Regions from separate parts of the Blautia difficilis genome, predicted to be linked through region 3. Evidence: riboswitches for the same ligand, from Rfam matches in the RefSeq annotation. Region 3 holds a riboswitch; each other region holds the start of a gene.
What was found. A riboswitch is a leader RNA that binds a small molecule or an ion and turns the genes downstream of it on or off. The one in region 3 is predicted to bind cobalamin.

Region 1 (3,606 bases), on a different contig from region 3:
CGCCTTTTTGCGGCTTTTCCCTTATAATGTGTATATAGGTTTCAACGATTTCAGGAGGGAAGTGAGTGGACATTGAACTTATTCTATTCACTTCCCTTTTGTATTTCATCAGGAGAAAGCAGGCATAGAATATTTTTACCATAAAAATGTGATGATCCAACTATGATCTGACAGAAAAATAACAGATTAAAATATAAATCAGCTGTTCTTTAAGTGAAAATGTTTTCAGTACTTCGTTCTTCCATACATCTTCAGGATAAACATCGCCCAGATAAGTATCCCGTCCACAGTACAGTCCATAAAGAAGCAGCCTTTTTCCCTCTCGGACAGCCTCCGGTTCCATGATTAGTCCCCAGCGAAGCTGATCCATCAGATGAAGATAAAGAGACACACATAAAACCAGATTGCTGTTTCTGTTTCGCGATAGAAGTATTTCTTCCAGCTCAGAAGCTTTCTTAAAACTAATATTGTATGCATGAAAAAGAATCTCATGCTCTATATAAAAATCCCACAGAGTTCCCGGGGTGATTCCATATCTGCCAGTACGAACAAGAACCTGAAACTGTCTCGGACCACAGGCAGCTGTCTGTTTCATCAGGGCATGTTTTACTGCCATACGGACTGCCCTGCCAATCAGCTCTCCAAGCTTGGAATGTCCGGAGGCATCGGTAAGTGTCAGCTCACCCTCCATAGCCGAGGCAATCACCATTCCGTCAGTACCAGAACCTGTCGCGATTTCTTCTGAATAACAGCTTCCAAGTAAGAGATGTGAAACGGCCGCTGCTTTTGCCTCCGAAGCAATCATCATTGAGCGGACCATGGCTGCCTCTGTAACATTCTGATTGATATAGATAAAAACATTGATCGTACCGGGTGGCAGCATCTCGTAAGCGCCGTTTCTTTCATAGTAAGAAGAAGGATCTCCCGGACACATTCCGTTTGAATCAATTCCCCCTGTAACAGCAGCAGTCACGGATAACTCCTGATAACAGATTTTCTCAACAGCACACAGTTCAGTCCATGCCGCTGTGCTGAGTGCGGTTGCTGTCTGCGGATCAATTCCCAGCTCTTTTGTATGAATGTTCAGGTCTTCCTCATAGGTGTTTCCAAGCATTTCACATTCATAGGCACCATTCATGCAGTTGATATTTAAAGCATGCGTGAGATGAGCAGTGATCCCGCCATTAAGAGGACTGGTGCTAAGAACCCTTGTTTTTCCCGGAAAAGAAAAAACAGTACATCCCTTCTTTTGAAAATAAGTAAAAGTATCATTCATAAACATTCCTCTTTTTTGTCTGTTCAATACAGATTTTGTTGTTATTAGGAAAAGTATTCTACTTTGAATCCTGACTGCTGGCAGTATCTGTCTACTTTAGAACCTTTATAACAGCGGATCGTAGCCGCTTTGTTGATGATCCATTCCCCGATAAATTCAGGATCATGGCGAATCTCCAGATACTGCAGGCGGTTACATCCATGAAAGATCCATTTTCCAAGGTATCTGACATTGGGCGGAATCACCACAGAGGTCAGATTACAGCACTTAAAAAAAGCACTCTCATCAAGGACTTCCAGCGAATCAGGCAGCTGCAGCGAATCCATTCCGCAGAAATAGAAAGCCTGCTTTCCGATAACCCTTAAATCCCCCCCCCGGAAAAGAAATACAACTCAGTTTCTTACATTTATAAAAAGCCCTGTCATCGATTTCTTCCAGAGAGGCAGGGAAAACAACTTCCGTAAGAGTAGCGCATTCTGAAAAGGCATTCGGACCGATAAATGTCAGTTTGCTGTTCGGGGCGAACTCCAGACTGTTCAGTTTTCGGCCATTGTTAAATGCATTTTTTGGAATACTGGTAAGGCTGGCGGGAATTTTGACTTTTTTCAGAGAAATGCAGTCTGAAAATACCCCTATGCCAAGTTTTTGCAGATGTTCAGGAAGCTCTATTCTGCTTAACCGGGAACATCCCTGAAAGGCTTTGTTTCCAATCTGTTCCATTTCATAGGGAAATACCACAGAACGAATATCAGGTCTGTTAAAAAAGGTTTCTGCTGAGATAGAGCGGCAGTTTTGTGGAAGTTCCATATTCTTCTCAATATACTGTCCGCAGTTACGACGCGTAAGTGTCAGAGAATTTGACATAAAAAAATACTCCTTTGCTGATAGACAATGTTGTTTTCTCTGCATGGGAGTAGTATGGACTATGATAAAAATAACAAGGTACCAATAACTGCCGGTGTTCTATATTCCTTAAAAGGAACAGAGAAAACATATGTAAGGATGATACTTCTGTAAAAAAGAGAACACTAAAGAAGATCACCCTTCCATTTCCTATTGCGTGTAGTTAATGGCGGCAGTTTATAGCAGGTATTCTGACTCACGCAGTAACGCCATGTCTCTCCTTCTCGCATAACGATGCAATGGATATGAGATATGGCTGCACGTATACAGCAGCACGACTGTTCAGGATTCTGACCTGATTCCCTCTTAGCTGAAAGTCCGACATTTCTATACCGTGACTGACAGAACTAAAAACCGGTAATTGTCAATGAATGTTCGATTAAATCGTATTATACACTTTTTTGGAGAAAAGACAACAAATTTTTTGAGGGGGAGACAAAATCAGGGAGGGGACGCGCAGGGAAAGCGTTTCTTTTCTGTGCGGTTTCGGCATCTAAGAGCTTCTAAGGCGAAAAAAATCTGCTAAAAGCATGAGCCGTCTTGTCAAACTCGCTCCGCTGCAGGCTCCGCTCAGACACGTGAGGCAGCCGGCTCATAACGCAGATTTTTTTTACCTAAGAATCTCTAAGATGCCTGCAAATGCACAGAAAAGAAACACTTTTCCTGCGCTGGTTACTGGATGTGTGGGAATTTGATTTTACAGGTAATGTTTTTTGTTTTGGAACAGTAATTGAACAGTAACGTGTGAAATAGTACTTGTTTTTTTGAACAGCATATTTTAAACTATAGACTATAGTGAAAATCTTATATCACCCGTGCCAGGTCTGGCGGTTCATAACGGATTTCTCTGGCGTTCGCCGACATTTTCACAAAGATAATTTAAATTTTATAATGGTAAAGCAAACATTCCTGAATATTATAACATTCTGCCCGTTGGCTTTGCCTGAACGGGAGGTGGGAATAAAACAGTTCATGGTTGATTAAGGGTTGTTTTGGAGGTTCTCAAAGCTCTGGGAAAATGTTATAATAAGGAGGAATTAAATGAACAATACGATTTTTGATGATGTGTTCCGCACAATGGTTGAATAACTGCGCGTCGCATTCTCGTTACTTTCAGTGATGAGTTAGACGCGCAAATTTTTTTACTAAACAACAGAACAAATGTTTACATAAACCAATACATATGGTATAATATTTATATGGAAAAAGATATATTTAATATAGATAAAAACAAACTTTCATATGGTAGGGGATATGTCTATTCCTTGCAGTATCATCTTGTCTGGTGTACAAAATACAGAAAAAAGGTTTTAAAAAACGGAATCGATACAGAATGCAAAGAAATGTTACAGAATCTTGCAGAAGAATATAAATTTCAGATTCTGGCAATGGAGGTGATGCCGGATCATATCCATCTGCTTGTGGAC
Region 2 (3,606 bases), on a different contig from region 3:
CTATTGCAGGTCCAAGTGAGATCCTGGTATTGGCCGATGAAACTGCCAACCCACGCTATGTGGCAGCAGACCTTCTTTCCCAGGCTGAGCATGACGAACTGGCCTGCGCCATCCTGATCACTACCAGCCGGGAATTTGCAGATAAGGTGGACCAGGAAGTAAAGGGCTTTGTAGAAGTTCTCTCCAGAAAAGAGATCATCCAGAAGTCCCTGGATAATTTCGGCTACATCCTGATTGCAGAGGACATGGATGAGGCTATTGAGGCAGCCAATGAAATTGCACCGGAACATATGGAGATTGTTACAGCCAACCCCTTTGAGGATATGATGAAGGTTAAGAATGCAGGAGCTATTTTTATCGGAGAATACAGCTCTGAACCTCTGGGAGATTATTTTGCAGGACCAAACCACGTACTTCCCACCAACGGAACTGCCAAATTCTTCTCCGCCCTTTCTGTAGATGACTTTATCAAAAAATCCAGCATTGTCTATTATTCCAAAGCTGCACTGAGGGACATCCACAAGGATATTGTCCAGTTTGCAACATCTGAACAGCTGACTGCACATGCAAACTCCATTGCAGTACGTTTTGAGGAAGAAGAGAACTAATCAGAAGGAGACATACAATGGCCAGAGAAGCTTCGGTAGAAAGAAATACAAAAGAAACACAAATTAAATTAACGATCAGCCTGGACGGAACCGGATGTTCTCATATTGAGACAGGCGTAGGATTTTTTGACCACATGCTGGACGGCTTTACCAGACACGGACTTTTTGACCTGAACGTAAAAGTAAAGGGAGATCTGCAGGTAGATGACCACCACACCATTGAGGACACCGGAATTGTACTGGGAACAGCATTAAAAGAGGCAATCGGTGACAAAAAGGGCATAAAACGCTACGGAAGCTGCATCCTTCCTATGGATGAATCCCTGGTGCTCTGTGCCATTGACCTGTCCGGCAGACCCTATTTTGCCTGGGATGCAGAGTTTACCGCTGACCGGATCGGAGATATGTCTACAGAAATGGTGAAGGAGTTTTTCTATGCTATTTCCTATTCCTGCGGCATGAACCTGCACATCAAGGTCTTAAGCGGCGGCAACAATCACCATGTGGCAGAAGCCATGTTCAAAAGCTTCGCCAAGGCACTGGACGCAGCTACCTCCTATGACCCACGGATCACAGACGTACTTTCCACAAAGGGAAGTCTGGCATAAAGGAGGCATATATGAATAAAAAAATTACCCCTGTACAGCAGTCCGGGGAAAAAACCTTCACCTGGGCAGACTTTAAGTTAAACAGTGACGGAATGGTACCTGTAATAGCACAGGACTATGAGACTGGTGAAGTACTGATGTTGGCCTATATGAATGAAGAGGCCTACAATACCACTGTGGAGACAGGAAAAATGACCTACTGGAGCAGAAGCCGCAATGAACTGTGGACCAAGGGTCTGACCTCCGGACATCTCCAATATGTGAAATCCCTTACCCTGGACTGCGACAACGACACTATCCTGGCCAGGGTGGAGCAGGTGGGAGCCGCCTGTCACACCGGAAACAGAACCTGCTTTTTCAAACCACTGTACCAAAGGTAAGCTTTCTGAAGATTTTCGACATTATACTCCCAATATCCGGAAAAATGTCTGAAAAATACAAAACGATTTTTGCTAATTTTCGTCTTATTCTTGACAATCTTTAAAATTTGTGGTAAAAAAAGAGTATCCGAATTGAATATGTGCAAGAGTTATAACGTTAAGGTTGCATCCTAATGGATGTGCAAAAGGGAATCCGGTGAGAATCCGGAACGATACCGTCACTGTGTAAGGGAGCTGTTTTTCAGAACCACTGGTTTACCGGGAAGGGAGAAGCAGCGATGAACGAAGTCAGGAGATCTGCCTTAGCGTGGAATTTGAGGTCTGCGGTTTACAGTACCTTTGTTCTCATGACTTACATAGTTCTTATCGTATCCTGCCGGATCCTTATGTTAGATGCGGTATTTACGAAATCCGATACAAACCGTGTATAATGAGAAAAGTAACAGCTGCGGAGATGTGGCTGTTTTTCTTTGCATACATCCGTCCGGAAATATTTAATTATTAAAAGAGGATAAACACCATGAAAAGAAAATCTATGTTAGCCTTATTGTTAGCAGTATCAATGACTTGCTCTATGACAGCAGCTACCGGCACAGTTGCATTTGCAGAGGACGCAGCTACAGAAGAATCCGCCGATGACGCAGCTGCTACAGATGACGCAGCAGCTACAGAGGATACAGCAGCAGAAGATGCAGAAGCTACAGATGACGCTTCCGCAGATGCTGATGCTTCTTCCGATGATCAGAAGGCAGCTGATGAGGTTGGCGCACTGATCGATAAAATCTATGTTCAGGAAAGAACAGACACAACAGATGATGACTGTAAGGCAGCCAAAGAAGCATGGGATAAGCTGACAGATGCCCAGAAGGAACTGGTAACAGGTGAAAATGCAGATCCTGACTACTTCGGACGTGACACAGGAGATGCTTCCAAAGATGATCCTCGCAACCAGGATGAAATCGGTGAAAACGAGCTTTTAGTAGTAAGCTTTGGTACCTCCTTTAACGACAGCCGTGCAGAGGATGTCAAAGGCATTGAAGATGCTCTGGCAGCAGCATATCCGGACTGGTCTGTAAGAAGAGCTTTCACAGCACAGATCATCATCAACCATGTACAGGCAAGAGATAACGAAGTGATCGACAACATGCAGCAGGCACTGGACCGTGCAGTAGCTAACGGCGTTAAGAACCTGGTTGTACAGCCTACTCATCTGATGCATGGTGCTGAATATGATGAAATGACAGAAGCAATTGATGAATACAAAGATAAATTTGAATCTGTAGCAATCGCTGAACCAATGCTTGGTGAGGTTGGTGATGACGCTACTGTGATCAACGATGACAAAAAAGCAGTTGCCCAGGCAATTACAGATGAAGCTTGCAAGGTAGCCGGATTCGATGATATGAAGGCAGCCGCAGATGCTGGTACAGCATTTGTATTCATGGGACATGGTACTTCCCATACAGCAAACGTAACCTACGACCAGATGCAGACACAGATGAATGATCTTGGATTCACAAACGCTTTCATCGGTACTGTTGAAGGTGAACCGGAAGATACCGCATGCGATAAAGTAATCGAAAAGGTAAAAGAAGCAGGATTCAAGAATGTAATCATTCGTCCTCTGATGGTTGTTGCAGGTGACCATGCAAACAACGATATGGCCGGCGATGATGAAGATTCCTGGAAGAGCCAGTTTGTAGCATCTGGAGATTTCGACAGTGTTGACTGCCAGATCGAAGGACTTGGAAGAATTGCAGCAGTAGAAGATCTGTATGTAGCTCATACAAAAGCAGCAATCGACTCCCTGGGAGCAACAGATGATGCAGCTGCAGATGAGAACGCTGAAGCAGCAGATGATGAAACTGCATCAGAAAATGAAGCAACAGATGAAACTGCAACAGATAATGCAGCAGCAGATGAAACAGCAACAGAAGAAGCAGATGCTGAATAATCAAATTAAATAAAATCAGGCCTGCCGGATAACCGGTACAGGCAACAGAATCTGCC
Region 3 (3,606 bases):
GCAGCTTGATGCCACATATTCCCGCATGGATGAACTGGCAAATGCAAAGGCACAGCTTGAGAGTGAAATTTCAGAGTTGGATTCCAATCTTGTTAGTGTTATGGTTTCCATCGATACTCTTAAGAATGATATCAGCAATAAAGAGGTTGATATCATCAGAACAAAGCAGGATCTTGCAAAAGCGCAGAAGGCCAGAGATAAGCAGTACGAGAGTATGAAGAAGCGTATCCAGTGTCTGTATGAGCAGGGCGGTGATTCTGCATGGTTCCAGATGATGTTGAATTCCGAAGATCTCAGTGATCTTCTTACACGAGCTGAGAATACCCAGCAGATGTATGAGCAGGACAGAAAAAATCTGGACAAATATGTGAAGACCATTGATGAAGTAAATAATTTAAAAACACAGTATGAGTCTGATAAGGCAGAGCTGGAAGAAATGAAATCTTCTTATGAAGAGCAGTCTTATACTCTTCAGTGCCAGATTGATCAGAAAAAATCTGAGTCTGCTGATTATGAAAATGAAATCGCATATGCACAGCAGCAGGCAACAGAATATGCAAATCTTCTGGCAGAGCAGACTGCAGAGATCCAGCAGCTGGAAGCAGAGCGTATTGCGGCAGAGGAAGAGGCCAGACGTCAGGCAGAGGAAGAAGCTGCAAGACAGGCGGCAGAAGAAGCTGCTGCAGCAGAGGAAGCAGCAAACTCAGAAGATGTAGAGTATGATGAGGATGGAAATCCGGTTGAAAATACAGATGAGGATACAGACGAAGATACCTATGAGGAATCAGATGATGTAGAATATGATGAAGATGGCAATGTCATTGATAATGCACAGTCCGGTGAGGATGTGGAATATGATGAGTATGGCAATGTTATTGATTCTGACAATACAGTATCAAAGGAAGATTATGAAGAAGAACAGTCTTCTGATTCTGACAATTCTTCTTCTGGTTCAGGTTCAGGCTCTTCTGTAGTGGATTATGCTACACAGTTTGTGGGAAATCCATATGTATGGGGAGGAACAAGTCTTACAAGTGGTGCAGACTGTTCTGGATTTGTACAGAGTGTATATGCCAACTTTGGAGTAAGTCTTCCGAGAACTTCTTATGAACAGCAGAACTGTGGAACAGAAGTATCTTATGCAAATGCGCAGCCGGGTGATCTGATCTGCTATGGCGGCCATGTGGCAATTTATATGGGAAATGGACGTATTGTACATGCATCCAACTCTGTAGATGGTATTAAGATCAGCGACAATGCTGCATATAGAACAATTGTATCAGTAAGAAGACTTGTATAATCTGCAAAAGATTATATCCGATCAAAAAAAATAATGAGAAAAGGCCAGGTGACATCCATATGTGCTGTTACCTGGTTTTTGTTTGAAAAAAAGTCAAGCGGATATTCGCAATCCGCTTCGCTACTTGCTTGATTCGATTAAAAAGTTTCTGAAAAACTTTGATAAATAGTTGACATTCTCTAACAGTGATGCTATTATAAGGTCAGTATAATTCCATATAGAACATATTAAGTGCTGATACTGTTATTATACGGTACAGAGAGAGGGAATCAGGTGAGAAACCTGAGCGATCCGGTCACTGTAACAGAGGAGCAAATCTCGCAGATCCATTGTGCCATAGCATGAGAAGGAGAGAGGAGCGATGAGCCTGGAGCCAGGAAACCTGCTTAGTATGGCGAGGTTAAACTTCCGTGTAAAGTGTAACAACCAACTCCGTTGAATCCGCAGCTTCGGAGCGTTGTCTGCTTTTTTTCGAAGGCAGACATTTTTTTATGGAATGCGCCTGTTCTTTATGAATTATACATGATTAAATGGCAGGCGATACTACTTCGGAAATATTCGTTCCCTCCGCGCACTCATGAACGGATTAATCTTCTACCCCGGAGTAGCATCGCTCCCTCTTTATTATGGAGAAAATGATAGATTGATCTGTTATCTGCTTGTTTGGAAGAAGGAAATGAGATATGGAAAAACCATATTGGGAAGATAAAGAGTATTCTTTTTTTAGTCATAAAAAATGTGAGTTTTTTCCCTGCCATAAGGGAGCAGATCCTGAGGATTTTAACTGTTTGTTTTGTTATTGCCCTTTATATGCACTGGGGGATCAATGCGGTGGGAATTTTCGATATACAGACAGTGGATTGAAGGACTGTACCAACTGTCAGCTTCCTCATAAGAGAAAGAACTATGGATATGTGACCGGGAAATATCAGGAACTGGCTGAACTGATGAAGAAAATGCGCGCAGATCAGCAGTAAGGATGGTTGACCGGTGAAGATAAAAAAGATCATCAATGGATATTTATATGAGAAATATCTGTTGATGATCTTTTTTTATATGTCTGCATAAGAAATGGCATGAACACATATTGGAAACAACTAACGGGTTTGAAGAAAAACCTTCAGTCTGGGAATCTGATTGTTCAGAATCAATGATTCGGGAAAACCAGTCTGATGAACAAACTCTGCTGCATAGGTAAAATCTCCTACATGCTCTTTTCCATGGCTGTCGCTGGATAAAACAATGGGAAGCCGATATTTAAGGCAGCAACGAAGGATTTCTGCGTTATTTGCCCTGGTGTCACCGCGGTATCCGCCGGGAGTCAGTGAGACTTCGTTGATTTCAAAAATTACATTTTCTCTGCTGGCTGTATAAGCCAGTGTATCGTAATCCACCGGAAAAGCCGGGTTATCACAATGGCCCAGAACCTTTACGGCAGGATACTTCATTGCATTCTGGTATGCAAGAGTATTCTCTTTGACAGTTCCGGATCTGTAGTTCTGGCTATGCATACTTATGATAGCGTAGTCCAGATTAGACAACAGCTCATCACTTAGATCTACATGTCCCTGAATGTCCAGAATATTGAGTTCTACGCCATAAAGTACTTCTACACCAAAACGCTTTCTGGGGCAGAATGGCAGCCCGCGGAAATAAGAAGATGTGCCGGAAGCAAGCGTGCCGGGACCGTGATCCGTAATGCCCAGAAGCTTCATGCCTTTGCGTCCGGCTTCTTTTGCCATATCGGAAATTGTGCAGGAAGTACCGTGTCCGCTTGCAATGGAATGTGTATGGATATCTGCAAGATACGTAAGGATCATCCCCTTTTAAATAAAATTAATGACTGTTTTGCAGAGATATTCTGAAAAAATATATATAACAATTATGACAGAAAGAAGAAAGATTGTCAATTGGGGTTCAAAATAAAAACAACTAAATTTCACAAACAATTCAAACAAAAAACAACATATAAACAGTTTGAAATATGTTGTTTTTTGTTGACCTTATGAGGCGAATGAGGTATAATGACTTTACATGAGTACATGAAAAAGAGAAAGAAATTTGTCTGAGCGTTGGGAATGGCAATGCGAAGATGAAAAACTCCTCTTTCATGAGAAAGGAGAAATATGGAAAAATTTCAAACATCAGATATTCCCAAATCTCCGAGAATCCAGAAGCTGGTAGATGCCCTTTATGAGCACATGCCGGTGATCGAATCTTCCAGAGCGAAGCTTCTGACGGAATCTTATAAGGAGACGGAAGGTGAACCGATCATTACCCGCAGGGCCAAAGCATTTGCGCATATT
Region 4 (3,606 bases), on a different contig from region 3:
GGCATCAGCCCCGACACTGGAGAAAAGGCACCATAAATATTTCCTGCGTTTTTCTTATACGGAAGAAGTGACACTTACGAAGACACCGGTAAAAGAACAGATCATCTGTAGTGTGGACTTGGGAATCAATACCGATGCGGTCTGTACCATTATGCGGGCAGACGGAACTGTCCTGGGGAGAAAATTTATCAATCATCCCAGTGAAAAAGACCGGATGTACCGCACACTGGGCCGAATCCGAAGATTCCAGAGGGAACACAGCTCTGCGCAGTCACGGGGAAGATGGGCATATACGAAACGCCTGAACATAGAGCTGGGAAGAAAAATTGCAGGTGCGATCGTAAAAAATGCAGAAGAGAACCATGCAGATGTGATCGTATTCGAGTATCTGGAAATGCAGGGAAAGATATCCGGAAAGAAAAAACAGAAACTGCATCTGTGGAGAAAACGGGATATCCAGAAACGCTGTGAGCATCAGGCACACAGAAAAGGAATGCGGGTATCCAGAGTCTGCGCATGGAATACGAGCAGGCTTGCATACGATGGCTCCGGAAGTGTGTCCCGTGACCCGAAAAATCACAGTCTTTGTGTATTCCAGACAGGAAAAAGATATAACTGTGACCTGTCGGCATCGTATAATATCGGGGCGAGATATTTTATAAGGGAACTTTTAAAATCCCTTCCGGCAACGGAAAGGTCTTTACTGGAGGCAAAAGTCCCTCCTGTAAAGCGTAGAACCTCATGCGTCTATGCAGATCTGAGGAAACTCCATTCAGAAATGGAACTCTTAAAAGCAGCATAGATACAGGCAGATATACAGTGGACTACCTGTAATGTGGGAACCTGCCATATCTGGCATGGGAAATGCGCATAACTGCGTACCTAAGTTACAGGCGTATCCGCCGATATTCAGTCGGACGCCTAAAGCGTCTGGAAGCATGTGACTTCAGTCATGTGAGGTTCACAAGGAACTGACAGGATCTGGAAGGTCGGAATTATATACGGATCTGATAAAACTGATTGTAAAAATCTCGGACTATATCTTCCAGGATGAAGAGAAGATCCAGAAAGGGATAGGTGATGCTATGGGTGGAAAAGTTTTGGAACTGGAATCGGAAAGGTTAAGAGCGGAAGGAAAAGCAATTGGCGAAGTCAGAGGAGAAGAACGCCTTAGTGTTTTGATTAATAAACTTATTCTTGATAAGAGAAATGATGAGATTCAGATCGTAGTGACAGATGCTAAAAAGCGCAGGCAGTATTATGATGAGTATGGACTTTAGAACCGAGGTGTGGAAGATCATTCCTTTGATTTGTATATTCCGCATTGTGGAGATTCTGTAAAAGAGTGTTTTCTCAGACGTATTCCGGGGATAATAAGGGAAGTAATTATTTGTAATCGGGATATTGACAAATTATGGACAAAATGTTAAGATGGTTTCGTAAAAAACGAATAGCGTTTAGCGCACATGTACAGCTCATTACTACGGTAATGATTGAAGAATCGTTGGGTGAGAATCCCAAACAGGGTTCCGTTCCCTTGCAGTATATTTAGTCTGCAGTTCACTGTATTCTTGTAATGGTATTCAAAGGGAATACTATAATGCGAAGGATATGAGTGAAAGTTCAATCTGTACATTATATTCCCTGCCAGTATGGTGGGGATTTTTTTTGCACTTTGATAACTGAATATCGGAAGTCGCTTTTTATCCCTTTAGTTTTCGGAAATCCGGTGAGATACCGGTACGGTTTATCCCCACTGTAATAAGGACGAACACTGCGAAACCATTGGAAAGATCCTTTCCGAGAAGGGCAGCAAGTAGGTTGGAACTTTAAGTCAGGAGACGGACTTTAGTAAAAGAAAAAAACAAACATCTGTAGGCATAACGGAGGTTTATTTTTTGTACCCTTTTTTATGGAAAACAGGTATCAAACGTGGTCTGAAAAGGCTGCGAAATGATATATTTTGCAGGATAACCTGCAAAAAAATAATACATTTATAATTTAAGGTAAGGAGGAAACGAAATGAACATGAAAGTAAGAAAAAGCGTGATTGCATTCTTAATGGCAACAACAATGGTAGGAAGCACAGCAGTACCGGCTATGGCAGATACAGTAACTGCAAAAGTGTCTATAAAGACAACTGGTTTAACAGGAAAAAAAAGTGCGTCACCAGACATTGTGCCAGAAAAAGTTGTTACAGTAACAAATTCCAATGGTTCTGTTACTGCACTAGATGTTCTGAAAGCAGTTTCGGGATCTGATACTGAAACAAAAGAGACTTTAAATGGTAAAACTTATCATTATCAAGGAGTTTTAAGTTGGTATGATAGTCAGTATGGAAATTATATTCCAGCTGTTAAAATGGAAAATCATGCTAATAGCGATTTAGGGAAAGTATTTGCAGATGATGGTACAGCAAATAAAACAGCAAACTCTCTTGCTAACGGAAGAGAAAAATATTTCAAATTATCAGATCTTAATACAACAGAAACAGAAAGCATGAAGGTTACAAAAAATTCAACCTGGAATAATACAGTTCATAAAACAGATTGGCTTTCTGAAAAAGACTATAATAATTATTCAGGTTGGATGACTATTATTGATGGTAATACAGATAACTTAGGTGTTGATACTGTACTTTCCGACACTAAAGAACACACTGTATGCTTAGATTTTTCTATGATGATGGGATTAGATCTTGGATTTTCCAGTTATGTTCAGCAGGGAGATCAGTGGATTCAGGTTCCGGGTTGGAAATAAAGTAAATTTTAATAGCAAATAAAAAAGATGAAGATACTAATGCTTTATAAAGTTTCACTTTATAAAGCATTAGTTCTTTTTCATATTATTTTAATTTTAGGGTGTAAATAGATATGAAGAAAAAGAAAAAAGAAAAAAAAATCTTATATCAGTTAATATTCTCAGCTTTTCTATTATTTAGTAATGCCTATCTTGTAAAAGCTAATTCAGATATATTATCACAAGATTCAACAGGGAAATACTGTATTAATACAGAACAAGATTATTATAATTTTATCGAAAATATACAAAATTATAATAATAAAACGGTTATACTATGTAATGACATTGACATTTCAGATGTTCCAGAAGCAACATCTAGTTTTGGCGGCATATTGAACGGAAAAGGACACACCATTACATATGCTTCAAAAGAAGCAAAAGAAAACATTGCTGTATTTCCTTTTCGTATAAATGACAATGGAATTGTAGAAAATATAAATGTACAAATTGATGAATCATATGCATATAATAGCGAAACAGATGAATTTCAAACTGTCTTTTCGCGATGTGATGGAATTGCAAAAGGAATAACAATTAAAGGAAACGTAACTTGTATTTATGACGATGAAGATACAGATGTTTATATAGGTGCAATCGAGGGAAACGGAACTTTAATGGATTCTTCCATAGCAATAACTTACGATTTGCAGAGTGAAAAAACAATCGAAGAAATAGCTGACGATATTGTTGATAATGATTTATCATTTGAATTTTGTCAATTAGGAACAATTAATACTGGAATAACTTACCAAAATTGTATAGGATATGGACAGTATTCGGAAGCAATAAAGTCATTAGCAGATG

Region 1: it holds a riboswitch for cobalamin, as region 3 does, so the genes downstream of both, H8Z82_RS14525 (leucine-rich repeat domain-containing protein) here and H8Z82_RS07065 (cysteine-rich small domain-containing protein) in region 3, are expected to answer to the same signal.
Region 2: it holds a riboswitch for cobalamin, as region 3 does, so the genes downstream of both, H8Z82_RS03075 (sirohydrochlorin cobaltochelatase) here and H8Z82_RS07065 (cysteine-rich small domain-containing protein) in region 3, are expected to answer to the same signal.
Region 4: it holds a riboswitch for cobalamin, as region 3 does, so the genes downstream of both, H8Z82_RS14505 (hypothetical protein) here and H8Z82_RS07065 (cysteine-rich small domain-containing protein) in region 3, are expected to answer to the same signal.

What each region holds. Positions count from the first base shown of each region.
Region 1 is NZ_JACOQG010000032.1:4,586-8,191, reverse strand. Features, by position in the region: gene H8Z82_RS14535 (adenosylcobinamide amidohydrolase) at 161-1,276, opposite strand; gene H8Z82_RS14530 (leucine-rich repeat protein) at 1,321-1,602, opposite strand; gene H8Z82_RS14525 (leucine-rich repeat domain-containing protein) at 1,580-2,140, opposite strand; cobalamin riboswitch at 2,344-2,546, opposite strand; gene tnpA (IS200/IS605 family transposase) at 3,379-3,606, shown strand, end outside.
Region 2 is NZ_JACOQG010000003.1:15,243-18,848, reverse strand. Features, by position in the region: gene hisD (histidinol dehydrogenase) at 1-608, shown strand, start outside; gene hisB (imidazoleglycerol-phosphate dehydratase HisB) at 626-1,216, shown strand; partial or broken gene hisI (phosphoribosyl-AMP cyclohydrolase) at 1,279-1,593, shown strand; cobalamin riboswitch at 1,740-1,915, shown strand; gene H8Z82_RS03075 (sirohydrochlorin cobaltochelatase) at 2,117-3,550, shown strand.
Region 3 is NZ_JACOQG010000008.1:82,433-86,038, reverse strand. Features, by position in the region: gene H8Z82_RS07070 (C40 family peptidase) at 1-1,300, shown strand, start outside; cobalamin riboswitch at 1,513-1,704, shown strand; gene H8Z82_RS07065 (cysteine-rich small domain-containing protein) at 1,984-2,277, shown strand; gene H8Z82_RS07060 (phosphatase) at 2,398-3,120, opposite strand; gene H8Z82_RS07055 (glycyl radical protein) at 3,427-3,606, shown strand, end outside.
Region 4 is NZ_JACOQG010000032.1:219-3,824, reverse strand. Features, by position in the region: gene H8Z82_RS14515 (IS200/IS605 family accessory protein TnpB-related protein) at 1-802, shown strand, start outside; gene H8Z82_RS14510 (hypothetical protein) at 1,086-1,280, shown strand; cobalamin riboswitch at 1,677-1,865, shown strand; gene H8Z82_RS14505 (hypothetical protein) at 2,023-2,760, shown strand; partial or broken gene H8Z82_RS14500 (hypothetical protein) at 2,874-3,606, shown strand, end outside.